2 regions of the Photobacterium sp. GB-1 genome follow, and region 2 is predicted to be linked to the other one. Evidence: predicted binding sites of a transcription regulator. Region 2 holds the regulator's gene; the other holds the start of a gene.
What was found. Region 2 encodes CRP, which controls carbon source genes, mostly activating them, when cyclic AMP is high. Its sites were predicted from a motif close to TGTGANNNNNNTCACA; they were not measured.
Positions count from the first base shown of each region.

Region 1 (8,067 bases), on a different contig from region 2:
ATACCTATTCCAATAGCAGCACCAGAAACCGCGGCAATAATAGGCACAGGACAGTCAATCATAGCGAACATAAAGCGTTCAATAATCGCTCTATTTTTTTGTGTTTGAGTGCTATCTGCCTGTGCTAACTGAATAAAATCTTCAATATCATTACCACTGCAAAAAATATTAGCATTGCCTGTAATAATAACGACGGATATATCATCATTTTTTGCTCGTTCTAACTGTTGAGCAAGATCTTGATACATAGCAAGGCTAAGTGCATTTTTTGCGGAAGGGCGGTCAATAGAGAGCGTAAGAATATGATTTGATAAAGATGAAGTGATCATGTTGCCATCCTTGAACAATGAGTGATCTATCAAGGATGGCATATTACAGTCATTATTTGCTAATTTAGTATCAAAAGTAAGCAGTCGTCAGCAATAACGTCATTAAATAATCGTTGATTGATTACGGCCGTTATGTTTTGACTGATATAACGCATCATCACTGACTTTATATGCTTCAGTAAATGATAATGTGTCCGACACCGTACCCCCAATTGAAATTGTGACATCAATCCCATGGATTGGGTATACCTGAATAATATGTCGTATTTCTTCTGCCTTCAGCTCTAATTGCTCTTTTGTCATAACCGGGAAGCTTAAAATAAATTCTTCCCCGCCCCAACGTATAGCGATATCACTTTGGCGGATACATTGATTAACTCTTTCCGCGACAGTACGTATTACTTCATCGCCCATTTCATGACCATAGGTATCATTTATAGACTTAAAGTTATCAATATCAATAATTAACAAATAGAAGCTTTTTTGAGAAAGAAGCTTTTTCTCATAGTAATCACGTCGATAGAAATGCGTCATAAGATCGCGTTGTAACGAAAATTTTCTTCTTTTCAATCTTGAACGTAATAGCTGAATCATGAAGGTTAAAAATAATGCAGGCGTAAGCGATACTTTTAAAATAGCCAATAAGTTTACACCTACATAAAAGGGATCTTGGCTAGCACAAGGTAATAGTTCTTTTATGTTATAGCCATGCTTTGCTGGGTTTTCATAAAGCACCGTTTTGAATTCGTTATTGTAACTTTTAAGTGCTTCATGAAGTAAGTTACTTTTGATATCAATAGCCAGCAATGCATCTAACTTACGATTATTGTAGATAGGGTAATATAATGATCTGATATTTTGGTTAGATCCTTCTTCTACATACCTTTCAGTCAATTTTAAATTACAGCCATAAAAATAGCGGTAAGTTTCACCAAGACCCTCTCGTTTAATAATTCGCTTTATTATATCGTTGTCATGATTATTTTTATAAAGTTCTAAATAAAGAGGTCTAGCGGGATCAAAATGGACATAGTCAGCAGGATTTTCAAAAACAGCAATCGTCCAGATGTTATTATCTGTAAGCTCATCGAGTTGAGAGCGTAGACGGTTTATTCCTGTTGATAATAATTTCACATCTGAAGGTTTTTTTACCCAAACGTCAACGTCATTGTAATCGTGCAACCCTTTTGGGATAAAGGTGGTGCTTGTATTGTTGTAGTATGAACTAAAACGTCGACTTACAGAGTAAATAGAATTAATTTTTTCAAAATATTGCTCATGAAATTCGTCTAAATGATAGGCGTTGTAAGCGAAATATCCACCTGATATTCCTATGAATAAAAGAGAGAAAAGTTTAAGGCTACTGATTAAACTTTTGTTTTTATTTGTCAACTTACCGAACATTTGCAATATCAATACAAGAAATTAAGGATGGGATTTTATATCTTAAAAGTATAAATTCAATCATATTTGCCATCTCTTTGATGAGGATATTTTATTGTATCAAGAAGTAAAATCTATCGAATTTTTTTTATTCATATTAGATACAATTAAAGCACATTTATGGGTTTTGAGTAAGGTCATAGCGGTGTTTTTAATCCTATTGTAAAAATATCAAGACAGCTGACTGCTATTCTTATTTTCATGAGTTATGGATTCGAAAAGATAACTGCATCTTGGTTATCTTACCTTATTACCTATTCGACTATTGCTTCTGATATAAAAGATTATGGCAAAAAATTAGATACAGATTATGGGTTAGAAAGACAATAAATCGAAAAATATCAACGTGTAGTAAAGCCGCTCAAATACAATTAAGAGTGTTAGAATATGATAGTCATGATATCCGCTATATTGGTGTAAAAATAGGAGCTGATAAACTAAGCACTTCGAACGGACTCATTGACTTTCCAATCATTTTTGTAATAAGTGTTTATCTTTTCATTCTGAATATGATGATAGTTTTACACCCACAAGTTGGTTCATAATGTGTTCTGATTTAGGTCATTTGAATGGACTGGTTGTCGTTAATCGTTATTTAAAAGATAAATTAAACCAGAGAAATATTTATTATTACTGGTTAATATATTTCTTATTATTGTGCTTGATCGCAGCGGGTATTATTGACTATTTCATTCTCAGCTGGGATTAAAAAGTTATTAGGAGTAGGGTGAAAAAATAATGAATTTATTTCGTATTATCAACCTATTATATCTCTTGATAAGAAGATTTAAGAGTATTATTACTCAAAACCTGTGCCGTTTAACAACCTAGACTTTAATGATTAACGTCGTTTAATGTCATTGTTAATCAGATTTCTTCAAAATGGATGATAAAAGAAAGGCTGCCAATAGGGCAGCCTTTTTGCGTTTTGCAATTCTAAACTAAATACGATTAGAAGTTTGCAGAGCGTGGAGTACGTGGGAATGGGATCACGTCACGTACGTTACCCATACCAGTTACGTAAGAGACTAGACGCTCAAAGCCTAGACCGAAACCAGCGTGTGGAACACTACCGTAACGACGTAGATCGCGGTACCAACCCATGTGCTCAGGATCTAGACCCATCTCAATCATACGTGCATCTAGAATGTCTAGGCGCTCTTCACGTTGAGAACCACCGATGATTTCACCAATGCCAGGTGCCAATACGTCCATCGCTGCTACTGTCTTACCGTCGTCATTCAAACGCATGTAGAATGCTTTGATGTCTTTCGGGTAGTTCTTAACAATTACAGGTGCTTGGAAGTGTTCTTCTGCAAGGTAACGCTCGTGCTCAGAAGACATATCAATGCCCCACTCAACATCGAACTCGAACTTACGGCCAGAGTCTTGAAGGATCTTAATTGCATCAGTGTAATCAACTTGTGCAAAGTCAGATGTTACGAACTTCTCTAGGCGAGAAATTGCGTCTTTGTCGATACGTTGAGCAAAGAACTCAAGGTCGTCACGACGCTCTTCAAGTACCGCTTTGAATACGTACTTCAGCATGTCTTCAGCAAGTTTAGCTACATCGTCAAGTTCTGCGAATGCAACTTCAGGCTCAACCATCCAGAACTCAGCTAGGTGGCGGCTTGTGTTTGAGTTTTCAGCACGGAATGTTGGGCCGAAAGTGTAAACCTTGCTTAGTGCACACGCATATGCTTCAGCATTTAGCTGACCAGAGACTGTTAGGAAAGTTTCTTTACCAAAGAAATCTTTGTCAAAGTCTACTTCGCCTTTATCAGTCATTGGAATGTTAGCCATGTCTAGCGTAGATACACGGAACATTTCACCGGCACCTTCACAGTCAGATGCTGTGATAAGTGGTGCAGACATCCAGAAGAAGCCTTGCTCGTGGTAGAAACGGTGGATCGCTTGAGATAGACAGTTACGAACACGTGCAACAGCGCCGATCACGTTAGTACGTGGACGAAGATGTGCAACTTCACGTAAGTACTCAATTGAGTGACGAGTTTTAGCCATTGGGTAAGAATCTGCATCTTCAACCCAACCAACGACTTTCACGTTGGTTGCTGCTAGTTCAAAATCTTGACCTTTAGCAGGAGATGCTACGATTGTACCGGTAACCTCAACAGAGCAACCAGTTGTAAGCTTAAGTACTTCATCCTGGTAATTATTTAACTCATTAGGGACCACGGCCTGAATCGGGTCGAAACAAGAGCCGTCATAAATGGCAAGGAAAGAGATCCCAGCTTTGGAATCACGACGTGAGCGAACCCAACCGCGAACAGTAACTTCACTGTCTACCGCTAGTTTGCCGCTTAATACGTCTGTTACAGGCGCGTAAGTCATGTTTAAATCATTCTCCGTTTAGGCACTGACTTTGGAATTAAAGTATCTCGTGCTTAAAGATATTTATGTATTAGCAATATTACCTTTCTTACGACAAGCATCAAGTATTGATATCAATCAAATGATAAATTGATGAAAGAAATAGGCAATTTGAGGTGATAGTTGGTTAATTATCGGTCATTTGCAAGAAACCGCTTCGCTTTAGCGTTGTAAAACATTAAAGCGAAGCGGTTTTTTGATAAATGTTTTATAAATCAAGCAAAGTACAGAGCGATTAAGCGATGGCTAGATATTTGTGTGTTTGGATCGATAAACGCCAGTTACGTTGAATACATGTTTCAATACATAGTTCTGTTGCACGTGGCTTTTGACTGATAGGTTGAAGCGCAATCGTGACATCAGGTTTTAGCGTCACGCCATCAATGAGCGCATCAAGTTGTTCAATGTCTTTGCTAGTGCCGACAGGGTGCTTGATCTCGTTAGCACGCGCGAGGGAAGAAGCTAAGACGGGCAACTTTGCTTTCATGTTAATTTTTGGCGATACCGTTACCCAAGTATTATCACTGGTTTGAATTTCAGATGTGCCACTGGTTTCGATCTGACAATTAAAGCCAGCTTCTTCTAGTGCATGAGTTAAAGGACGAAGATCGTAAATACAAGGTTCACCGCCTGTAATAACAATATGTTTAGCCGTATATTTTTGATCTTGTAATAATTGCACTACACCATTAGCGTCAAGATTAGTCCAAAGTGGTGAGTCCCCAGTTTTAGCCATGATCTGCTCTAAGCTAACTAAATCTTGTGGCTCTGCTGTCCAAGTTTGTTTGGTGTCACACCATGAGCAGCCAACAGGGCAGACTTGTAATCGAACAAAAATTGCAGGCACGCCAGTAAATACACCTTCACCCTGAATTGTTTCGAATACTTCGTTAATTTTGTACACGTTGAACCTCTTATTTTCACGTCTATAACCATTCTAGTGTCAATGAAACATGATCATTATTAGAAAAGTTACTGCGTGAAATAAATCCGCTAATTAAAAAAAAGAGTAGGCAAAAAAGCCTTTTTTTCATTATCGCAGAAGCGAAACTCAATGTCTTTAGTCGTTGATAGTGATACTTGTCACGTACTGACGATAAGAGGCTTCACAATTACTTCGCAAAGTAAAAAAATTAGTTTCCGAAGGTTTTTAAGCTGATTTTTCTCAGGAGTATCGACATGTACGTCGCTCAGCCAGGCCATATCGATCATATAAAAAGAAATAATGCCGGCAGCGTATATAAACTAATTGATTTGTATGGGCCGATCTCGCGCATTGAATTGTCTAAACGCAGTCAACTTGCCCCCGCAAGTATTACTAAGATCACCCGTGAATTAATTGATGCGCATTTAATTAAAGAAACGCAATTTCAAGAACCGAGCAGCCGTGGACGACCTGCTATTGGGCTAGTTCCTGCCAATGAAGGGTGGCAATTTTTATCTATTCGTTTAGGTCGTGGTTATCTTACTATTGCTTTACATGCACTTGGCGGCGAAATTCTAGTAGAAGAACGTCAAGATATTGAGCAACTGCATCAAGAAGATGTGGTTAAAAAGTTATTAGATGAAATAAACATTTTCTTTGCCAATCATGTTAGCGAACTAGACAGAATGACAGCGATTGCAGTGTCATTACCAGGGTTAGTTAATTCCAGTGAAGGTATGGTATTACAGATGCCACATTATAATGTGTCTAATTTACCCTTGGGTGAAATTATTCACAATGAAACTGGACTGCCTGTTTTTATCGGTAATGACACACGTTCATGGGCTTTAGCAGAAAAATTGTTCGGTAATTCTCGTGGTATTGCAAACTCCATTTTGATTTCTATTCATCATGGTGTGGGGGCGGGGATTGTCCTTGATGATAATGTGCTGCAAGGGAAAACCGGTAACGTGGGTGAGCTTGGGCATATTCAAATTAAGCCGTTTGGCAAACGTTGTTTTTGTGGTAATCATGGCTGCTTAGAAACCGTTGCGAGTTTACAGGCCATTTTAGAACAAGTGAAAACGCAGCTTAAAGCAGGGCATGAATCGATGCTGAATCATATGCCTTTAACGATTGAATCAGTATGTGATGCGGCAGTAGAAGGTGACAGTTTAGCGCGACAAATTATTGTGGAGTTAGGTCATAATTTAGGGCAAGCCATTGCGATAATGGTTAACCTATTTAACCCTCAGCGCATTTTGATTGGTGGGGAGTTTAATCGTGCTAAATCGGTACTTTATCCTGCGATTATGGATCGTATTAGCTCGCAAACCTTACCTGTTTATTTCGATGGCTTAGAAATAGAAGAAAGCTGTTTTTACACTCAAGCGACGATGCCGGGAGCGGCTTTGGTTAAACAAGCGTTGTACGATGGACATTTATTGATGAAACTCGTCGACGGTTAATTATATTTGATTTAAGTGATTGCTATAACTAATTGATACTACATGGAGATTAGAATTTTTCTTTAATTTCCATGTAGCTTTCTCGAATATGTTCAATCAGTGCTTGAATCCGTTTAGCAGGTTTTCTGGTATACGGATAGACAGCATAAATCCCCACCACTTTCCCCGCATGTGCCGAGAGCAATTCAACTAACTCACCGCGCTCTAATTCATCATGAACTAAGCAATTGGGTAGATAAGCGATACCATTACCTGCGAGGACATTTTTTTTCAACGCTATCGCATTGTCGGATGAAAAGTTTCCGCTGACTTTTTGAGTGTAAATTTTATTTTGTTTAATAAATTGCCAGTCAAAAGGGCCAGTACTTTGAGGGTTATAACCTAGACAATTATGGCTATTGAGATCTTTAGGTTTTTCTGGCTTGCCATAATGTTCAATGTAAGCGGGTGAGGCACATATTACCCAGCGAGAATTAAAAATATGACGAGCGATTAAGCTTGAATCTTCGAGATAACCGGTACGGATCACCAAATCGTAGTTATCAGCAACGAGATCGACAAAGTGATTGCTTAGCGACATATCAACCGAAAGACCGGGGTGTTTCTGACAAAAATCAGACACGGCTTTTGCTAATACTAATTCGCCTGAAATTGTCGGTACTGACATCCGAATTTTACCAGAAAGTGCTTCGCTGTAGCCCTTCACAGAGTCAAAAGCAGCTTGAGCAACATGGTTGATACTTTTAGCACGATGGTAAAGCACTTCACCGGGTTCTGTGAGTGTTAGCTTTCGTGTGGTGCGATATATAAGTTGTAAGCCTAATTCGGTTTCAAGTTTACTAATACGCTTGCTAACAACGGATTTAGTCACATTATTGAGTTCAGCAACCTTACTGAATGAGCCATGTTCAATAACTTGAGTGAATAAAACGAGATCATCGATAGCTGGCATTATTTATCCCACTTAAAGCCTAATAGGCGAAGGATTATATACTTAAAAAGATTAAATTCTAGATAAAAAAACGCAGCCCGAAGACTGCGTTATTCGTATTCCCGTAATGTGCTTAACCACTAGTATCCTACTAGTTTGCTATCACTATTGGTGATAAGTAAGCTTACATATCATCAATAATGATGTAGGTGGCAAAGACGGGCCCATGCACACCAACAACTTTGATCAGCTCGATATCTGCTGTCGAGCTCGGACCTGAAATAAAGTTAACACATGAAGGTACACGTTCACCGTTCATGGCTTTTTGATGCAGAATCTCAGTTGCTTGTGTTAAACGAGCAACGATTGAGCTTTTAGGTACAACGAATACAGAAGCTTCTGGTAATAGGCTTACTGCGCGACCCTGTGCTGGGTTGCTGTAAAGTACCATTGTGCCTGATTCTGCTAACGCTTGTTCAGCGAATACAACACCAACTTTTGCACGTTCAGCTACTGTGATGTTTGCTTCGTAACCCGCCGAGTGATCCCAAATGTAAACACCATGCTTATCGGCGCTCA
Region 1 is NZ_PYOB01000001.1:14,914-22,980, reverse strand. Features, by position in the region: gene C9J45_RS00100 (enoyl-CoA hydratase-related protein) at 1-329, opposite strand, end outside; gene C9J45_RS00095 (GGDEF domain-containing protein) at 432-1,733, opposite strand; gene asnS (asparagine--tRNA ligase) at 2,724-4,124, opposite strand; gene queE (7-carboxy-7-deazaguanine synthase QueE) at 4,399-5,067, opposite strand; gene C9J45_RS00080 (ROK family protein) at 5,343-6,557, shown strand; gene C9J45_RS00075 (LysR family transcriptional regulator) at 6,607-7,509, opposite strand; gene C9J45_RS00070 (lactate utilization protein C) at 7,673-8,067, opposite strand, start outside.
Region 1: the regulator CRP is predicted to act here: its motif matches at 5,236-5,251, upstream of C9J45_RS00080 (ROK family protein).

Region 2 (8,067 bases):
AACAAGGGAAGTTATTAAGATCAAAGGATTTATTGTCACCATGACAATCGAGAAAAAGTTATTAAATATCCAACTTATCGCTAAAACTAAAGAACCACTTTATCGTCAAATTGCAGATGGAATTGCACGAGCTATCGAGCAAGGTGACATCGCAATTGGGGAGAAACTCCCCACACACCGCGCACTTGCCGATCAATTACAGGTTACCGTCGGTACAGTGACACGTGCTTATGCAGAAGCGGAACGACGTCATCTTGTCGAAGCACGTATTGGGGCTGGGACGTATGTCTGTGATAACAATAAAAACCATCACTGGATCTATCAATTAGAAGAGTTACAGACTGAAGAATGTAATTTCGGCTATAACATTCCTCCGCGATTTGATCGCAGTGAGATGATAAGCAAAGCGATGGCAAAAATTAGTGCTAATCCCTCGCAATTAAATGACATGATGTTGTATCAGCCACCACAAGGGATCGATAATCATCGTCATATCGTTTGCCAATGGTTAAATCAAAAAGGCATTAATGTTTCATCAGAGCAGATGTATTTCACCTCAGGCGCACAACATGCTGCGGAATTATTGCTGAGTATTTTCTGTCGTGCTGGTGATACCGTGTTAGTCGAACACTTTTGCTACCCCGGCTTTCTAACCCTTGCTCGTCAACATGGTATTACCCTAAAAAGTGTTGAGATGGATGAAGATGGGGTGATCCCTGCCAGTCTCGCATCGGCCTGTGAACTCTACCAACCACGGCTAATATATTTAACACCAACCCAGCAAAACCCAACTTCGGTAACAATGCCGCTCTCTCGTCGTGAAGAAGTGATTAGCGTGTGTCGTGAGCATAATGTGTTAATTGCGGAAGATGACGTCAACGGATTACTGCCGCCCTCACCGCCACCGCCTTTAATCAACCTAGCACCTGAACATGTAATCCACATCGGAGGGTTATCAAAATGCCTCGCACCAGGACTTCGCTTAGGTTACATCCAAGTGCCGAAACAGTGGCAGCAACATCTAAGTGCAGCACTCTATAACCACAGCTTAATGATCAGCCCACTGCTCTCTGCTATCGCTTGTGAATTAATTGTTCAAGGTGATGCCGATCGGGTATTAACGACCGTTCGTACTGAAATACAACAACGGCAATTATTGGTACAGCAATACCTTGGTGAGTTTGCCATTACAACCCAGACTTATAGTTTTCATGTTTGGCTGCAATTACCAGAAGACTGGCGCTTAAGTGATTTTATGGCGGTAACAACAGCCCGTGGAGTCATAGTTAAATCAGCAGAATTATTTACTCCTAGAGGTAATCATATTCAACCAGCAGTACGGCTCGCCATTAGCTCACCGCTAAACCAACAGCAATTGATCTTTGGCTTAAAAACCATTGCCGAGTTATTACGCCACCCCCCTTTATCCCATTTTTCGCTGTAACAGAGGATATTCATGTCTCAATTTACGCCAGCATCAGGGTTACAAAATCCACACATTCAAACCTTATTACCGCGATTTGTTCGTCGCCAGCCACTATTCACACCTGTGACGCAACGACTGACCACGCCTGATGATGACTTTCTTGATCTCGCTTGGACAGAAGCTCCTACAGACGATAGCAAACCATTAATGATCCTATTCCATGGTTTAGAAGGCAGCTTCCATAGTCCGTATGCCAATGGACTATTATATGCTGCAAAACAACAAGGTTGGCTTGGGGTTATGATGCATTTTAGAGGCTGCAGCGGTGAGCTAAACCGTCAACCTAGAGGTTATCACTCAGGTGAAGTCAGTGATGCACGCTTTTTCATTACATGGTTACGTGAGCAATTCCCCCTACGGCCTTTTATCGCAGTGGGAGTATCCCTTGGCGGTAATATGCTGATTAACTATCTTGCAAAATATGGTGACGACAGTGATCTCGTTGCCGCTCAAGCGGTGTCTCCCCCATTAAATTTAGCCTCATGCTCGGCACGTATTCAACAAGGTTTTTCTAAGATCTATCAGCAATATCTACTCAACTCGATGAAGCGCACAATGGCAAAACGAATAACACTTCATCAAGATAAAATGCCCATCACCCACCAGCAATTAGCTGCGATAAATACGGTATGGCAATTTGATCAGCACATTACCGCTCCTCTCCATGGTTTTATTGATGCTGACGATTATTATCAACGTTGTAGTGGCCTTCAACAGCTCAACTTGATCAGTACACCACTGCGGATTATCCATGCCAAAGACGATCCGTTCATGACCGAATCGGTGATCCCATCACAACCATTGCCGAGTAATATCGACTACAACTTATATGAAAAAGGTGGCCATGTTGGGTTCGTTAGTGGTTCTATTTTTAAACCGACGTTTTGGCTCGAACACAGCGTTCCAACATGGTTTAAAACCAAACTCACCACTCCTCAATAGGGCTAGTGATATTTTTATCATATACTGCGCGTATCAGTAACGCAGTCGACGAGACATAAAATGATCATTCCTTGGCAAGATATCGCCCCAGAAACACTGACTAACCTGATTGAACAATTTGTGCTACGTGAAGGCACTGATTACGGTGAAGTTGAAATGAGCTTAGAAAACAAAGTGAATTACGTGATGCAGCAACTGAAATCCGGTGATGCTGTGATTGTATTTTCTGAATTGCATGAATCTGTCGACATAAAATTACGCAATCAGTTGCAATAAGTTTTATTAATGTGAGTCGTGCCCAGAGAGTTACGACTCAAAACTTGCCTCCGCTAGCAGTTTCACTTTTCAATCCCGACATCCCTGTTAACTTGTAGTAGCATTGTTGCCCGATCAGGTAATTTTATTATTGCCTGCTTTCTCATTTATCTTTCGATAATCAACAACGACAAGGTTAGTCATGTCTGCAAAACATCCTATTATTGCAGTTACTGGTTCATCAGGAGCAGGAACCACGACGACTTCTGAAGCATTCCGAAAGATGTTCAATATGATGAACATTAATGCGGCATGGCTAGAAGGCGATAGCTTCCATCGCTATACCCGCCCTGAAATGGACACTGAGATCCGCAAAGCTAAAGAGCAAGGTCGACATATCAGCTATTTTGGCTCAGAAGCCAATGACTTTGCCCAATTAGAGCAATTTTTCAAACAATATGGTGAAGATGGCACTGGCCGCTTTCGCCGTTATCTACACACATTTGACGAAGCCGTACCCTACAACCAAATGCCCGGAACGTTTACTCCGTGGCAACAGTTAGCAGAAAACACTGATTTACTCTTTTATGAAGGCTTACATGGTGGGGTTGTCGATGGCGAGATCCATGTCGCACAGCATGTTGATCTTCTTATTGGCATGGTACCCATTGTTAACTTGGAGTGGATCCAAAAAATTGTTCGTGACACGAGAGATCGAGGGCACTCTCGCGAAGCGGTGATGGAGTCAATCGTTCGCTCCATGGACGATTACTTAAATTATTTAACTCCGCAATTTTCACGCACACATATCAACTTTCAACGTGTACCAACCGTTGATACCTCAAACCCGGTGAGTGCCAAAGGGATCCCAAGCTTAGATGAAAGCTTTGTTGTGATCCGATTTCGCGGTTTAAATAATGTCGATTTTCCGTATTTACTTTCCATGATCCAAGGCTCATTTATGTCACGTCATAACACGCTTGTCGTCCCTGGTGGAAAAATGAGTTTTGCAATGGAATTGATCATGCGCCCCCTTATCGAGAAACTGATTAATACAGGGAAAATCAGTTAAGTTTGCACAAACGAAAATAAATAGAAAAAAGGTTGGCACAAACACCAACCTTTTTCATCTCAATCATTATTAAGCAGTGATGATTTCATACGAATGAGTCAACTTAACCTTTTCACCAATCATCAAGCATACAGAGCAATATTTCTCTAAAGAATCAGCAATGGTGTTAGCCACTAAGGTTTCATTTAAATCAAAACCTGAAACAATAAAATGCAAATTGGCTGCGGTAAATAAACGTGGCGCTTGCTCTCGACGCTCAGCTGAAATAAGAACCTCACAACCCACAATATTTTGCGCTTGGGATTGTAAACCACTGACAACATCTACTGAGCTACACCCTCCCGCCGCCATTAATACCAATTCCATTGGACTTGGAGCTTTATCCCCTCCATTACCATCCATGACTACACTATGACCGGAGCTAGATTGACCTAAAAAAGTCATATCTTCTACCCATTTTACTCGGGACTGCATCGCTTAATCCTTATTCAAACGCCCAATAATTGTCTCTAGTCTTATTGATTAAATAATGAATGTAAATCCTAATTCTCCGCCTTAATAACAACTTTTTTCCTCTCTAAAAATCGTCGTAATAATCATTACTTATCGCACCACTTAAAATTATCTCGCCGCATTGTGATCCTGTGCACAGTTATCCATATGAAATGAACGAATCTACTAGATCAATATCAAGAAAAAGGCGCAGAAAAAGGATACACTCTAACTTATTCAAGTTAGCTTGCAGCCCAGCGGCTGAATGGATACCCTATCAGTAGGCAGTTTTTTTTCTCGTGATAAAAGTTAGAAAAGAAACCAATGCTGTTGGGCAACAAATGCAGAGGAAGTTAGTAATATGGTTCCAGGTAAACCGCAAACAGATCCAACTTTAGAGTGGTTTCTTTCCCATTGTCATATTCACAAGTACCCATCGAAAAGTACGCTGATCCACGCAGGTGAGAAAGCAGAAACGTTGTACTACATTGTGAAGGGTTCTGTTGCTGTACTAATCAAGGATGAAGAAGGTAAGGAAATGATCCTTTCTTACCTAAACCAAGGTGACTTTATTGGTGAGCTTGGCTTATTCGAAGAAGATCAAGAGCGTACTGCTTGGGTTCGTGCGAAAAGTCCTTGTGAAGTAGCAGAAATTTCATTCAAAAAATTCCGTCAGTTAATTCAGGTTAACCCTGATATTCTGATGCGCTTATCTGCTCAAATGGCAAGTCGCCTACAAGTGACAAGCCAGAAAGTAGGTGATTTGGCATTCTTAGACGTTACAGGTCGTATCACACAGACATTGCTAAATCTTGCAAAACAACCAGATGCAATGACGCACCCTGATGGCATGCAGATTAAGATCACTCGTCAAGAAATCGGTCAAATTGTTGGCTGTTCTCGTGAAACAGTGGGTCGTATTCTGAAAATGCTTGAAGAGCAGAACCTTATCTCTGCTCACGGTAAGACGATTGTTGTTTACGGTACGCGTTAATTTTTAACGTCTTTAACCGTACGAAAAAAGCCGCACACTGTTGCGGCTTTTTTATTTCTTATTGATTAATAATCCCCCCATAAATACCTTTAAAAAGTGTGTCATTAATGCCATTAATTAATTTGTATTGCTCAAATTAAATGCTAAATTCAAGCAATGAATGGACTTCATCTTTTTTTGGTTTTTATATGGATATTGAACGTTTTGCCCCGAATAGCTACACCACTGTACCTGGTGCTATCGCTCCTCAACCTACAACTATTGAGATGACAGGCTTTAGTGACCGTCGTTGTTATTTAGAACAGCAAACAGGTTTACGTCGCTGTCCTGTTGAAGACAGTGGTATTTGGGGATCGCCCCTCGATAATTAACAGATTTAAAAAAAAGCAGCCAATTGGCTGCTTTTTATTGCCTTGTTTACACTGTTCAAGAGTTATAAGTACTTTCAAAGATCTTATCTGCCGAAGCTTCTACAAACCCGGTATAAATCTCACCATCTGGCTGTAAATAACGTTTAGCAAACTCATAAAATCCGCCAGAGACCAACATCTCACCATCAGAAAACGTGACCATGACTTTATCAGCCATGGTTGCTGATTGCTCTAACATCACAGTAGGATCGCCTTTTACCGCACCTCCCGCCTGATTAATGTCAAAACCACTTGATTCGAGAAAATGGTTCACTTCAGAAATTTCATTAAATTGCTCAAGCTGATTAATATCAACAGTAAAATGATTAGCACCAAAACCATGCGCTGCCACCCACCCTGCATATTCACTTTCTGCATTTAAAAACTGATAACTATCACGGCTTAACTGCCATGGTTTACCTTGAGAAAGAAAAGCAGGATCAGCAAAATAAGCATCATCAACTTGATCGACAAGCTGACGTACTTCTGTTTGTAACTCTGTTGAACATAACCCTAATTGCAGTTCACTAATAAATACTTTAGGCGCAGAAGGATCGGGATGTTCAAAGTGCTCTGCATATAACTTTTTCGCTTTGAAATGATATCGACCTTTGGGTTTATAACCTACCGCAATAAATGGAGCCGCTAATCTTGCTAAACCACATTTAGGTAGTGCAAAGGTACGCAACGCAATATGATCATTTCTAAGTGACGCATCTTCGGTAAGTAATTGCCGAATATTCAGCGCTGAAGGGCATAATCGCTGAGTATAATCTTGCCATAACGCGGTAAATAATTGTTCCATGCTGCACAATCCTTACTGTAAGTAATACAGTGAACCTATTAGTCTCAGAGTGAAATACCCGGAGATAACTGCTCAGGTAAGCATGTTGCCTCACCTTCCATTGATGCCATTGGGTAAGCACAATAATCAGCAGCGTAGTAAGCACTTGGGCGTAAATTACCAGATGCTCCTGGGCCACCAAACGGTGCATCTCCACTCGCTCCCGTTAACTGGCGATTACGATTTACAACCCCCGCGCGAATATGATCAATAAAATATTGCCATTCACTATCATCGGTTGATACAAGCCCGGCTGATAAGCCATAACGGGTGTCGTTCGCAAGACACACGGCTTGAGCAAGATCTTGATAACGCACTACCTGCAATAATGGGCCAAAGTATTCTTCATCGGGTAAATTTTCGATATTCGTAACATCAACGATCCCAGGTGTAACCACCGCTCCCTGTCCGCGCTTTGCCTCTACCAATACTTCGCCACCAAGCGATACTAATTGTCGTTGAGTTTGCACAATATTGTCTGCGGCTTGGCGGGAGATTTGAGGCCCCATAAACGGTGCAGGCTCGGCAAATGGTCCATCGACCACAATCGCTTTGGTTGCTTCCACTAAAGCTGCCAACAACGCATCCCCTTCGCTACCCAAGGGTAAGTATAGTCGGCGAGCACAAGTACACCGTTGTCCTGCGCTGATAAAAGCAGATTGTAAAATGGTATAAACGGTAGCATTGAGATCACCATAAGCATTGGAGATCACCATCGGGTTATTCCCCCCCATTTCTAATGCCAGCATCTTGCCCGGTTGACCTGCAAATTGGCGATGCAGAATATGCCCAGTATTGGCACTGCCCGTAAATAATAAACCATCAATATCTTTTGAAGCCGCAAGTGCCTCTCCAGTTGGGCGAGCTCCCTGCACAAGATTAATAACCCCATCAGGTAATCCGGCTTGTTGCCAGAGTTTCATTACAACTTCAGCCGTTTTAGGCGTTAATTCAGAAGGTTTGAATACCACCGTATTACCTGCAAGCAATGCAGGTACGATGTGGCCATTGGGTAAATGACCGGGGAAATTATAAGGCCCAAATACAGCCATCACCCCTAATGGTCGATGACGTACAACTGCTGTGGTACCTGCGATATCTTTCTCGCGTTGGCCTGTCCGTTCATGATAAGCACGTAAAGAAATCGCCACTTTCCCCACCATTGCTCCTGCTTCTGTTCGCGTCTCCCATAACGGTTTACCCGTTTCTTCTGCTATCGTAATGGCAATATTTTCACTATTGGCTTTCACCAGCTCAGCAAATTTTTCCACGATGGTTTGGCGCTCAACAAGGGAAGTATGACGCCATTGAAGTAATGCTTCACGCGCGGCATTCACCGCTTGCGAGACTTGCTCACTTGTCGCGGCTCGGCCTTGCCAAATCACTTCATCAGTAAAGGGGTTGAGCGATGCCATCTCATCACCTAAACCATCAACCCATTGACCCGCAATCCATTGACTCATACTTTTCTCCCCTCTTTATATTCGTAGTTTTACAGCTCAATAAAGCGCACAGGCTCACCGGTATTAACCATGAGAGTATCAGCGACCTCTTGCGTCATAACCACGGTTT
Region 2 is NZ_PYOB01000007.1:143,198-151,264, reverse strand. Features, by position in the region: gene C9J45_RS10320 (PLP-dependent aminotransferase family protein) at 41-1,444, shown strand; gene C9J45_RS10315 (hydrolase) at 1,457-2,428, shown strand; gene C9J45_RS10310 (YheU family protein) at 2,489-2,704, shown strand; gene C9J45_RS10305 (phosphoribulokinase) at 2,886-3,755, shown strand; gene C9J45_RS10300 (OsmC family protein) at 3,825-4,229, opposite strand; gene crp (cAMP-activated global transcriptional regulator CRP) at 4,609-5,241, shown strand; gene C9J45_RS10290 (hypothetical protein) at 5,430-5,612, shown strand; gene C9J45_RS10285 (DUF1338 domain-containing protein) at 5,668-6,456, opposite strand; gene astD (succinylglutamate-semialdehyde dehydrogenase) at 6,501-7,958, opposite strand; gene astA (arginine N-succinyltransferase) at 7,988-8,067, opposite strand, start outside.